2 regions of the Aeromicrobium halocynthiae genome follow, and region 2 is predicted to be linked to the other one. Evidence: predicted binding sites of a transcription regulator. Region 2 holds the regulator's gene; the other holds the start of a gene.

Region 1 (6,027 bases), on a different contig from region 2:
ATCCGATCGCCTGACCGACGACCAGAGCGACGAAGAACGCTGCGGTGGCGGCCCCTGCGCGCGACGGGGAGACGTCGGCACCCCAGGCGATCAGCGCGGACGTCGCGGCGACGAAGGACCACCCGAAGAGCGCACACGCCAGGACGGCCCCGACGGCGACGGACCCGACGACGTCGGATCCGGCCGCGAGGGCCAGACCGGCCGTGGCGGTGCTGACGCCGGCGAGGTCCAGGGACCATGCCGCTCGGGGCCCGAGTCGGTCCAGCGCTCCTGCCGTCAGCGCCGCGACCGCTCCGCCGGCACCGATCGCCATCCAGGCGATGGTGGAGGTCGACGCGCTCGCACCCTCGGCGACCAGGAGCACCCGCCCGAAGGTCCACGTCGCGGCGGAGGTGGTTCCGAGCAGCACGGCGCACGTGAGGGGCACCCACCACCGACGAACCTGCGAACGTGCCGGCGCGTCCGGCGCGTCCGGCGCTGCGTCGTGCGCGGAGCGGGCCCGGGGGCCGGAGGACCGCGAGGGCGCCCACGGCCACGAGGCCGGGTCCGGTCCCGGTGTTGACGACGGCCTGGGCCGCGGACCGGTGCGTGTCCTCGACCCCCCGGGCGACGAGGGCGACCATCGCCGGCGAGGCCAGGCCGGCGCCTATGGAGGCGACGACGGTTGCGGGGGTGAACGTCGCGACCGTGGGGGACAGGGCCATCGCGAGCGACCCACCGGCCGCGGTGAGGATCGCCGCGACCACGAGCCGACAGGGGTGACGGTCCGCGCCGAGGCCGAGGGCTGCGCCCAGGCAGTACGCGACCGACGCACCGGAGGAGATCATCCCGGCGGTGGCGTCGTGACGATCCGCGACTCCACGCTCGCACGGCTCCTCGACGCCACCGACGAGCTCGTCTTCTCCGGCGGTATCGCGAACAGCCCGGTCGATGCGATCCTCGCCCGCGCAGGCGTGTCCCCGGCGACGATGTACCGCGCCTTCGACAGCAAGGAGGCGCTCGTCGCCGCCGCCCTGCGGCGCCGTCACGAGCGGTGGCTGGCGGTGTGGGACGAGGAGGTCGAGCGCGCGAGCGACGACGTCGACCGCCTCCTGTCGATCTTCTCGGCCCTCGAGCGGTTCCATGCCCAGCGCACCGCGGCCCGCTGGTGCGCCTTCCTCGGCACGTCGGCGGAGTACCCCGAGCCGCCGGAGCCGCTCGCGGCGGCACTGCTGGAGGAGACCCAGGCGATGCGGCGACGCCTCCACGACCTCGCAGTCCCCGTCGTCGGCGCGGGTGCCGCAGCCGAGCTCGCCGACCGGCTCGTGCTCGTCGCCTCCGGTGGGCTCGCGATGCGGTTGCGTCCACACGCCGAGGCCGGCACCGACGTCGCGCGCTCCCTCGTGGCGCAGGCGCGCACCGCGTGACGCGGCCGGAGGTGGCGCAGCAGGGCGCTCGTGCGCTGGCGTGAGCCGCCGCACATCGCACCAGGAAGGAGGGCCGACCATGAACGCACCGTTCATCGCCGTCGCCGCGCATCGCGCCGCGACGACGCCCACCGGACCCTCCCGCGAGGTCGTGCCCGTCTAGCCAGCCCCTGCCTGGCCACCCGTTCCCGTCGTCGGCGCGTCCTCGGCGAGTCGTCGCCACTCGATCGGATGATCGTGCCGGAGACCGTCCGGCGCAGGCGTCAGGCTGCCGCGACCAAGAGCGCGGTGCAGACCGACGTCGCCCGAGCGCGCGGACTGCGCTGAGATCCGGTCCGCCGGGCGGTCCCTGCGAGGGTCGCCCGGTGGGCGCCGGGCCCCACGCCCGCACCCGCCACCTCCTTCCCTGTCTCGATGGTCGAGTAGCGGGCGCGGCGACGAAGGAGCTCGCGGACGCGTATCGAGACCGGCACCGTCCATGCCGTTCTACCTCTCGACGACGGCCCGCCGAGCGCAGAGGACTGTCAGTGGTCGCACGTATGTTCGTTTCATGGACATCGGAGTGAACCGGCCCAAGGGGTCACTCGGCCTCGCGGCGCGGGCGCTGGCGATGGCCGAGGCGTCGTCCTACGTGGCGATGGTCCGGTTCCGTGACGCCGAGGTCGCCAGGATCGAGGCGTCGGCCTCGCCGATGCGTGCCATGGTGGAGCGGTCGATGATCGTTCTGGAGATCGGGCAGGAGATGGGCCTGTCGGAGCAGCAGGTCAATGCTCGGCTCGCCATCGCGGACCGGATGATCGAACGCGCTCCGCGATGCTGGGTGGCTTTCACCGACGGTCGGATCGACGCCTCCCGGGTTCGGGAGATCTCCACCGGCCTGGACCGGCTCGAGCGAGAAGAGTCCTGGACGCGGTTGGACGAGTCCGTGCTGCGGTACGCGACGACTCACACGACGGCGGAGGTGCGGGCGTGGGTCAAGCGGTTCGTCACCCGCGTCGAGCCGGAGGAGGCGCTGGACCGGGCAGAGAAGGCCCGCGCGGACCGGCACGTGCAGGTCACCCACGTCGAGGACGGCATGTCCTGGCTGTCGGCCTCCCTGCCGTCCCATCAGGCGGTGGCCGTGATGAAGCGCCTCGACCGCGCCGCCCGCGCACCCGTCGACCCCGACGACAGCCGGACGCTGTCCCAGCGCACCACCGACTTGTTCGTCTCATGGCTCACCCACGGCGAGACCACTGACCTGCCCACCGTGACCGGTGACATCGCCGTGACCATCGAAGCGGATGTCCTCACAGGCCTGGTCGACGGTCACGCCGAAGCCTCCGACGGCAGCTGGGAGGTGCCCGCGTCGTGGATCCTCGATGACCTCGATGCCGACGAGACGTTCTGGCACCGCATCATCACCGACCCGGTCCACGGGAACACGTTGGCTCACGATTACGTCGGCCGGTTCGCCCCCGAGATGTTGGCGAAGGCCATCCGATTCCGTGACGGGGTCTGCCGAGCACCCGGGTGCCGGGTTCCGGCAGAGAGGTGCGACCTGGACCATCGAGAACCCTGGCCCATCGGGGCGACCAACGGATCGAATATGTGGGCACTGTGCAGGCGGCACCACTCGATGAAGGGTCACGGCGTCCTGCGCTGGACCCTGCCCACCGGCCGCACCGTCGAGACCACCACGTCCGAGCACGACCCCCGCCCCGCACCACCGACGATCCTCGGCGAGGGCCTCGCCCGCATGATCATCGAGTACGCCGCCGCGTGACGGCGACGCCACCCGGTCCGGCGTCAGCGTGCCTGGATCGCCTCGTGGAAGGCGAGGATGCGGCGGGCGTCGCGGACGTGCAGCTCCTCGACCATCCGGCCGTTGAACGTCACCACGCCCTGGCCGTCGGCCTTGGCCTGCTCGAAGGTCTCGATGAGCTGCTCGGCGCGCTCCACGTCCTCGGCCGAGGGGGCGAAGATCGTGTTGGCCGGCTCCACCTGGCTCGGGTGGATGAGCGTCTTGCCGTCGAAGCCCATCTCGCGGCCCTGCCGTGCCTCGGCCTCGAAGCCCTCGGGGTCCTTGACCGCGTTGTACACGCCGTCGATGACCACCTTGCCGGCCGCGCGACACGCCAGCAGCGTCCACGCCAGCGACGTCAGCACGGTCGCGTTGCGGCCCGGCACGTGCAGCCCGAACGTCTCGTTGACGATGTCGTTGGTGCCCATCACGATCACCGTCAGGCGCTCGTGCGCTCCGGCGATCTCCTCGGCGTGCAGCAGGGCGCGCGGGGTCTCGATCATCGCCCACAGCTGCGTGTGCTCGGGGGCACCGGCGGCCTCCATGGCGGCGACGAGATCCTGCACCTGCTCGGCCGACTCGACCTTGGGCACGAGGATCGCGTCGGGACCGGCCTGGGCAGCGGCCGTGACGTCGGCGTCGTGCCACTGCGTGCCGATGGAGTTGACGCGGATCGCCAGCTCGCGGTGGCCGTACTCGCCGGAGCGGACCGCGGCGACGACGTTCTCGCGCCCGGTCTCCTTGGCGTCGGGCGCCACCGAGTCCTCGAGGTCGAGGATGAGGGCGTCGGCGTCGATCGTCTTGGCCTTCTCCAGCGCGCGCTCGTTGGCGCCGGGCATGTAGAGGACGGAACGGCGGGCGCGGAGCGTGGGGGTCTCGGACATGGGAGGTCTCCTCAGAGGTCGTAGGCGTCGGCGAGCTCGGGGTCGCGCTCGGCGAGCGCACGGGCGAGGTCGAGCATCACCAGGCACTGCTTGCAGGACGCGTCGTCCTCCATCTTGCCGTTGATCATGACGGCGCCGGACCCGTCGCCCATGGCCTCGACGACCTCCTTCGCGTGCGCGACGTCGGCGGGGTCGGGGGAGAAGACGCGCTTGGCGATGTCGATCTGCACCGGGTGCAGGCTCCACGCGCCGACACAGCCGAGCAGGAAGGCGTTGCGGAACTGGTCCTCGCAGGCCACGACGTCCTTGATGTCCCCGAAGGGCCCGTAGAACGGCAGGATGTCGTTCGCGGCGCACGCGTCGACCATGCGCGCGATCGTGTAGTGCCACAGGTCCTGCTGGTAGGTGGTGCGTCCTTCGGTGAGGTCCTCGCCGGTCGGGTCCTGGCGGACCAGGTAGCCGGGGTGACCACCGCCGACGCGCGTGGTCTTCATGCGTCGGCTCGCCGCGAGGTCGGCCGGGCCGAGGCTGATGCCCTGCATGCGCGGGCTGGCACCGGCGATCTCCTCGACGTTCGCGACACCCTCTGCGGTCTCGAGGATGGCGTGGACGAGGATCGGCCGCTCGAGCCCGGCACGTGCCTCCAGCTGGGCGAGCAGACGGTCGACGTAGTGGATGTCCTGCGCGCCCTCGACCTTCGGGACCATGACGACGTCGAGCTTGTGCCCGATCTCGGTGACGAGGGTGATGAGGTCGTCCAGGACCCAGGGGGAGTCGAGGCTGTTGACCCGCGTCCACAGCTGCGTCTGGCCGAAGTCGGTGGCCTTCGCGATGTCGACCAGACCCTGGCGGGCAGCTTCCTTCTTCTCGGTCTTCACCGCGTCCTCGAGATTGCCGAGGATGATGTCGACCTTCGCCGCGATGTCCGGCACCTTCGCCGCCATCTTCTCGTTGCTCGGATCGAAGAAGTGGATCATCCGGGACGGCCGGAACGGGACATCGGCGGCCGGGGCGGGAGCACCGACGGCCAGCGGACGGAGGAAAGCACGGGGGTTGCGCACGTGAGGACCCTTCGACGGACGGCTGGGTTACGCGTCAGTATGGCGGGCGGCGTGCCCACTGCGACCGGAGGGTGCGGCTCAGCCCAGCGTCACGGTGACCGTGCTCGGCGGCTCGGAGCCCTGGACCGCCTCGCCCTGCCAGCCGTCGGCGGACTCCTCGGCGGTCCACGTGCGACCGTCGACGTCGACGCTGCCGAGTCCGAGTCTGCTCGCGTTCGCCACGAGGTAGTGGGCGTACGACCACGCGAGCGCCGAACGGGACTCGGGCTCGCCCCCGGTCGGCACCGTCACCGTGAGGGTCCCTGCCTCGGCGGCGGTCTCGACCCGACCGAACGCGGTCGCGAGGTCGTCCTCGAGGTCCTCCAGCGAGCCACCGCCGGTCGGCTCGACCTGGCAGGAGAACGCGGCGGGGGAGAACCCGCGCAACGACGAGGCGAGGGCTCGCGCGTACGGCTCGTGCTGGGCGTAGGCCTCCGGGAAGGCGGAGCGCTGCACCTCCTGCGCCGCGACGGTGATCTCGAGGTCCTCGTACCCGTCGACCTCGACGAGCCCGTCGTAGAAGGCGCCGATCGAGTACACGGGGTCCATGATCTGCTCGACCGAGCCCCATCCCTGCGACGGCCGCTGCTGGAAGAGTCCGACGGAGTCACGGTCGCCGTAGTCGATGTTGCGGATCTTCGACTCCTGGAACGCCGTGGCGATGGCGATGGTCGTGGCCCGCGGCGGCAGGCCGCGTGCCTGCGCCATCGCCGCCATGAGGGACGACCAGCGTGCCTGCTCGGGGTCGACCTGGGCGCGGGTGCCGCCCACGTCGGCCTCGCAGTACTCGTCGCGCAGGCTCACCCGGTCACGCAGGGCGAAGACGGTCACCGCGACGACCACCACGGCGAGCA
Region 2 (6,027 bases):
CGTCGCGTCGGGCCCGCGCACGTCGCCATGCGCGTGCACGAGCGCGGCTCGGGGGAGACGCTCTCGTGCGGCACCGGCGCCTGCGCCGTCGGCCTGACCGCCGCACGCCTCGACGGCGTCGAGCGCCCCGCGACCTACCGGGTCGACGTGCCCGGCGGCATCCTGCACGTGACCTGGCGCGACGACGACGGCCTCGTCCTCACCGGCCCTGCCGTCATCGTGGCCCGCGGCGAGATGGAGTGGATGGCATGAGCGATGCCGACGACATCGAGACCACCGGGCTCGACCTCGCCGAGCGCCAGTCGCTGCGCCGGGTCGCGGGCCTGCGCACCGAGCTCGAGGACATCACCGAGGTCGAGTACCGCCAGCTGCGCCTCGAGCGCGTCGTGCTGGTGGGCGTCTGGACCGAGGGCACCGCGCAGGACGCCGAGAACTCCTTGGCCGAGCTGAAGCTGCTCGCCGAGACCGCCGGCTCGGAGGTCCTCGACGCGATGATCCAGCGTCGCCAGCGCCCCGACCCGGCCACCTACATCGGCAGCGGCAAGGTGCTCGAGCTCAAGGAGGCGGTCGAGGCCAGCGGCGCCGACACCGTCATCTGCGACGGCGAGCTCGCGCCCAGCCAGCTGCGCAACCTCGAGGACCGCACCAAGGTCAAGGTCGTCGACCGCACCGCGCTGATCCTCGACATCTTCGCCCAGCACGCCAAGAGCTCCGAGGGCAAGGCGCAGGTCGAGCTGGCCCAGCTGCAGTACCAGACCCAGCGCCTGCGCGGCTGGGGCGGCAACCTGTCGCGTCAGGCCGGTGGCCGCGCGGCCGGCGGTGAGGGCATCGGTGGTCGTGGCCCCGGCGAGACCAAGCTCGAGACCGACCGTCGGCGCATCCAGGCGCGCATGGCCGTGCTGCGCCGCGAGCTCAAGGACCTGCGCGTCACGCGCGACATCAAGAAGGCGCAGCGTCGTCGTCACGGCGTCCCGGCCGTCGTCATCGCGGGCTACACCAACGCCGGCAAGTCCAGCCTGCTCAACCGGCTCACGCGCGCCGGGGTGCTCGTCGAGGACGCCCTGTTCGCCACGCTGGATCCGACGACACGCCGCACCCAGACCTCCGACGGTCGCGTCTACACCCTCAGCGACACCGTCGGGTTCGTCCGCCACCTGCCGCACCAGCTCGTCGAGGCGTTCCGGTCCACGCTGGAGGAGGTGGCCGACGCCGACCTCGTCCTGCACGTCGTCGACGGCTCCCATCCCGACCCTCGCGGCCAGGTCGCGGCGGTGCGGGAGGTCTTCGCCGACATCGGCGCCACGGGGGTGCCGGAGATCATCGTCGTCAACAAGGCCGACGCCGCCGACGAGCTCGCCGTCAAGGAGCTCCTGGCGGCCGAGCCGCACGCGGTGCTCGTCAGTGCGCGCACGGGGGAGGGCATCGAGGAGCTCCTCCTGGCGGTCGAGGCGGACCTGCCGCGCCCTGCGGTGCTCGTCGACCTCGTCGTCCCGTACGCCCGCGGCGACCTCCTCAGCCAGGTGCACGAGCAGGGCGACATCGAGACGCTGGAGCACGGCGCTCACGGCACCCACCTCGTGGCGCGGGTGCCCGAGGACCTCGCGCACCAGCTGCAGCACGCCTGAGCGGCCCTCGTCGCCTGCTGCGCTGTGGACGCCCGGGCCGGGTCACGCGGGTGCTGACCTAGGCTTCCGTGCATGCCTGAGCCGACGACTGCTCCGACCGTGCGGCCCACCGTGCGTACCGTCCTCGACGCCGCCGTCGACGCCGTCGGCGGCAGCGAACGGCCCGGCCAGGTGACGATGGCCGAGACCGTCGCGGAGGCGCTGGACCAGGAGCGACACCTGCTGGTGCAGGCGGGGACGGGCACCGGCAAGTCCCTCGGCTACCTCGTGCCGAGCATGCTGCACGGCGAGCGGGTCGTGATCGCGACGGCGACGCTCGCCCTGCAGCACCAGCTCATCGAGCGCGACATCCCCGCGCTGCGGTCGGCCGCTGCCTCGGTCGGTGCCGAGGTGCCGCACTGCGCGGTGGTCAAGGGCCGGGCCAACTACGCCTGCCTGCACCGGGTGCGCGAGGGCGTCCCGGACGACCAGGGGGTGCTCGTGGAGGTGCCCGAGGGCGAGCTGGGCGCGGAGGTCGTGACGCTGCGCCGCTGGGCCGAGGACCAGGCCGAGAAGGAGAGTGTCGGCGACCGCGACTCCGCCCCCGCGCACTCCGAGCGGGCGTGGCGCCAGATCAGCGTCAACCACCGCGAGTGTCTGGGCGCCACCCGCTGCTCCTACGCCGAGGAGTGCTTCGCCGAGCGTGCCCGCGACGACGCCGCGCAGGCCGACGTCGTCGTCACCAACCACGCGCTGCTGGCGATCGACGCGATCGACGGCGTCCCGATGTTGCCCGAGTACGACGCCGTGGTCGTCGACGAGGCCCACGAGCTGGCCGCGCGCGTCACGCAGGCTGCCACCGCGGAGCTCGACGCGGGCGCCGTCGAGCGCGCGGCGCGGCGCGCCCGCTCGCAGGTGCGGGGCGAACGTGCCGACCGTGCCGTCGACGACCTCACCGAGGCCGCCGACGCGCTCGGTGACGCGTTGAGCCACACGCAGGTGGGTCGGATCGAGCGAGCGGAGGAGGCGCTGTCCGAGGCCCTCGCGATGGTGCGCGACGCGGCCCGCAACGTGGTCTCCGCGCTGGTCAAGCCCGCCGACGAGAAGGACGGTGAGGACGCCGGCCGTCAGCAGGCCAAGGCGCAGCTGGAGGAGCTGCGCACGATCGCCGAGCGGATGGCTGCGGGCAAGGAGACGGAGGTGCTGTGGGTGGCAGAGACGCGCAGCGGCGCGCCGCTGCTGCGCATCGCGCCGATCGACGTCTCCCTCGCGCTGCGCGACCGACTGTTCGCCGAGAAGACCGTCGTGCTGACCTCGGCCACGCTGACCCTCGGCGGCGGGTTCGACCCGCTGGCGGTCTCGCTCGGCCTGCCTGCCGGGGACGAGGAGTCGTGGCGCGGCATCGACGTCGGCTCGCCCTTCGACTACGGCCGCCAGGGCATCCTCTACGTCGCCAAGCACCTGCCGGCTCCGGGCCGCGACGGGCTGCAGGAGGCGCAGCTGGACGAGATCGCCGCGCTCGTCGAGGCCGCCGGCGGACGCACCCTCGGGCTGTTCTCCTCGCGCCGGGCCGCCGAGGCCGCTGCCGCGGCGACGCGCGAGCGACTCCCGGACCTCGACATCTGGTGCCAGGGCGACGCGCAGCTGCCGGAGCTGGCGCGGCGATTCGCGGTGACGGACTCCACCTGCCTGTTCGGCACGTTGAGCCTGTGGCAGGGCGTCGACCTGCCGGGCTCGACGTGTCAGCTGGTGATCATCGACCGGGTGCCGTTCCCGCGCCCGGACGACCCACTCATGAGCGCCCGCCAGCGTCTGGTCGAGAAGCGCGGGGGCAACGGGTTCATGAGCGTCGCGGCGAGCCATGCCGCGCTGCTGCTGGCCCAGGGAGCCGGGCGGTTGATCCGCCGCGCCGACGACCGCGGGGTCGTGGCGGTCCTGGACCCCCGACTGGTCACCGCCCGGTACGGGTCGTTCCTGGCAGCGTCCCTGCCGCCGATGTGGCGCACCACCGACCGCGACGCCGTGCTCGGCGCGCTGCGACGACTCGACGAGTCCTGACGTCGCGGTCGGTGGGTCAGGGCTGACGCCCTGCGCTGGTCGGCCCCCGGGTCAGAGACGACGAAGGACCGCGGTGACCTTGCCCAAGATGGTGGCGTGGGTGCCGTCGATCGGGGAGTAGTTCTCGTTGTGCGGCATCAGCCAGGTGGCGCCGTCCTTGCGCTGGAACGTCTTGACGGTGGCCTCGCCGTCGAGCATGGCGGCCACGATCTCGCCGTTCTCGGCCATCGGCTGCTGGCGCACGACGACGAAGTCGCCCTCGCAGATCGCCGCGTCGATCATCGAGTCGCCCTGGACCTGCAGCAGGAACAGGGTGCCGTCGCCGACGATGGAGGCAGGAAGGGGAAGGACGTCCTCGACCCGCTCCTCGGCGAGGATCGGCCCGCCGGCGGCGATCGTGCCGACCATCGGGACGTACGTGGCGGCGGGGCGGGCGTCGCCGATGCCGGTGGAGTCGGCCTCGTCCTCCTCGGCCGGACCGAGCGTGCGACGGGCCTTGAGGACCTCGGGCAGGAAGATCTCCAGGGCACGCGGCCGGTTCGGGTCGCGCCGGACGTAGCCCAGACGCTCCAGGACGCGCAGCTGGTGCGCGACCGAGGACGTGCTGGCCAGGCCGACGGCGACACCGATCTCGCGCATGCTGGGCGGGTAGCCGTGCTTCTCGATCATCTCGCGCAGGAAGACGAGGATCTTCTGCTGCCGCTCGGTCAGGCCGGTCATCTCGTCGACCGGACCGTCGGGCAGCTCGCGCGGGGAGTTCTTGGAACCCTTCGGGCGGCCGCGGCGGGGTGCCTGGGCGGTCGTGCCCGCTGGCGTACCAGCCTCGGGGGAGTCGGAGGTCTTCGTGTCGTCGCTCATGTGATCACCGTAACGACCTCCACGGACAGATCCAAACATCTGTTCGATCGGCGTGTCGTGAACACGCCTCGCGAAACTTCTTGCGAAAAATTTCTGCCCGCGATTCCAGGCCTGATGGGGTCGATGTCGCTCCCGCGTTCGATTCGGGGCTGTTTTTGTCCGAGGTCTGTCGTAGTGTCGTACACGTGTTCGATCGAACGTCTGTTCCCCGTCGCACCACCCCGCGGCCCGGATCGAGTGACATCGCGGACCTCGGTCGGACACCTCACTCCACAGCACCCGTTCCCTTCCCCACGGAGGCACCCATGAGCACCATCACCCTCGCTCCCGGCCACTTCACCACTGCGCCCCGCACGTCGACGCGGCCCATCTCCTCGACCTCCGGCTCCGCCGGCGCGGTGCGCCTGACGCGTCGCGGTCGCCTCGTCGTGCTGGCAGCGGCCCTCGCCGTCATCGCCTTCGCCGTCGTGGCCCTCGGCCCGTCGGTCGTCGCCTCCGGTGAGCGGGGCGACGTCCCGGCCACCACGGTCGTGACGGTCCAGCCGGGCCAGACCCTCTGGCAGATCGCCGTCGAGGCCAACCCCACGGGCGACCCGCGCCGCACGGTCGACGACATCATGCGCATGAACGCGCTCTCCAGCGCCGGTGCCCTGCAGATGGGCCGCGAGCTCGCGGTGCCCGTCTACGAGTGAGGCACTCGAGAACGCTGTGAGGGGTGCGGCCCGAGCGGTCCGCACCCCTCACCGTGTCCGTTGTCGTGCGCGGATCGGGCTCTCTGTCGGGTTCACCTTTGCCGCCGCAGGCGTGACGTCCCCGCAGCCGGCGGTCCCGACCCTGCGCGCGTCGAGGCGACGAGCGGACGGGCATGATGACGCCATGCGCTTCCACGTCGTGGCCGACGACACCGATCGCGACGGCGGGTACGTCGTCGCTCGGCTGACCCAGCTCGGCTACCGCCCCGAGTGGCTCGACCGCGACGAGCTGCCGGTCTTCACCGATCTCGGCGAGTCGGCCCTCGTGCTGCTGCTCGGCTCCGAGCGCGGCGCCCACGAGCCTCGCTGGCAGGCGTCGGTCGAGGCCGAGGAGGCGCTCGTCCGTGCGGCGCTGCGCGCCGGCACCCCGGTGATGGGCATCTGCTTCGGCGCGCAGGTCCTCGCCCGCGCCCTCGGCGGCACCTCCTACCGGGGCGACGACCCCGAGGTGGGGTTCAAGCGGGTCGACACCGTCGACCCGGTCCTGTGCCCCGAGGGTCCCTGGGCGCAGTTCCACCGCGACGTCATGGTGCCGCCGCAGCAGGCCCGTGTCCTCGGCAGCAGCTGGTTCGGTCCGCAGTGCTTCACCGACGAGAGCCTCGGCACCCCGGCCATCGCGTGGCAGTTCCACCCTGAGGTGACGCCGCAGACCTATGCGCGGTGGGTCGACGAGGACGCCGACACCGTCCGACTGTCCGGCGCCGACCCGTCGCTGCTGAGGCGTCACGCCCTGCTGAGCGCGGGTCGTGCCGAGG

The links. The regulator LexA, encoded in region 2, represses DNA repair genes until DNA is damaged. The targets are predictions, from matches to a motif close to TCGAACANNTGTTCGA.
Region 1: the regulator LexA is predicted to act here: its motif matches at 1,938-1,953, upstream of ABD213_RS02965 (HNH endonuclease signature motif containing protein).

Annotation. Positions count from the first base shown of each region.
Region 1 is NZ_BAAAPY010000001.1:602,897-608,923, reverse strand. Features, by position in the region: gene ABD213_RS02975 (hypothetical protein) at 1-409, opposite strand, end outside; gene ABD213_RS02970 (TetR/AcrR family transcriptional regulator) at 759-1,406, shown strand; gene ABD213_RS02965 (HNH endonuclease signature motif containing protein) at 1,957-3,171, shown strand; gene ABD213_RS02960 (HpcH/HpaI aldolase/citrate lyase family protein) at 3,195-4,073, opposite strand; gene ABD213_RS02955 (HpcH/HpaI aldolase/citrate lyase family protein) at 4,085-5,134, opposite strand; gene ABD213_RS02950 (hypothetical protein) at 5,213-6,027, opposite strand, start outside.
Region 2 is NZ_BAAAPY010000006.1:137,143-143,169, forward strand. Features, by position in the region: gene dapF (diaminopimelate epimerase) at 1-252, shown strand, start outside; gene hflX (GTPase HflX) at 249-1,625, shown strand; gene ABD213_RS10100 (ATP-dependent DNA helicase) at 1,698-3,662, shown strand; gene lexA (transcriptional repressor LexA) at 3,714-4,520, opposite strand; gene ABD213_RS10110 (LysM peptidoglycan-binding domain-containing protein) at 4,826-5,212, shown strand; gene ABD213_RS10115 (type 1 glutamine amidotransferase) at 5,397-6,027, shown strand, end outside.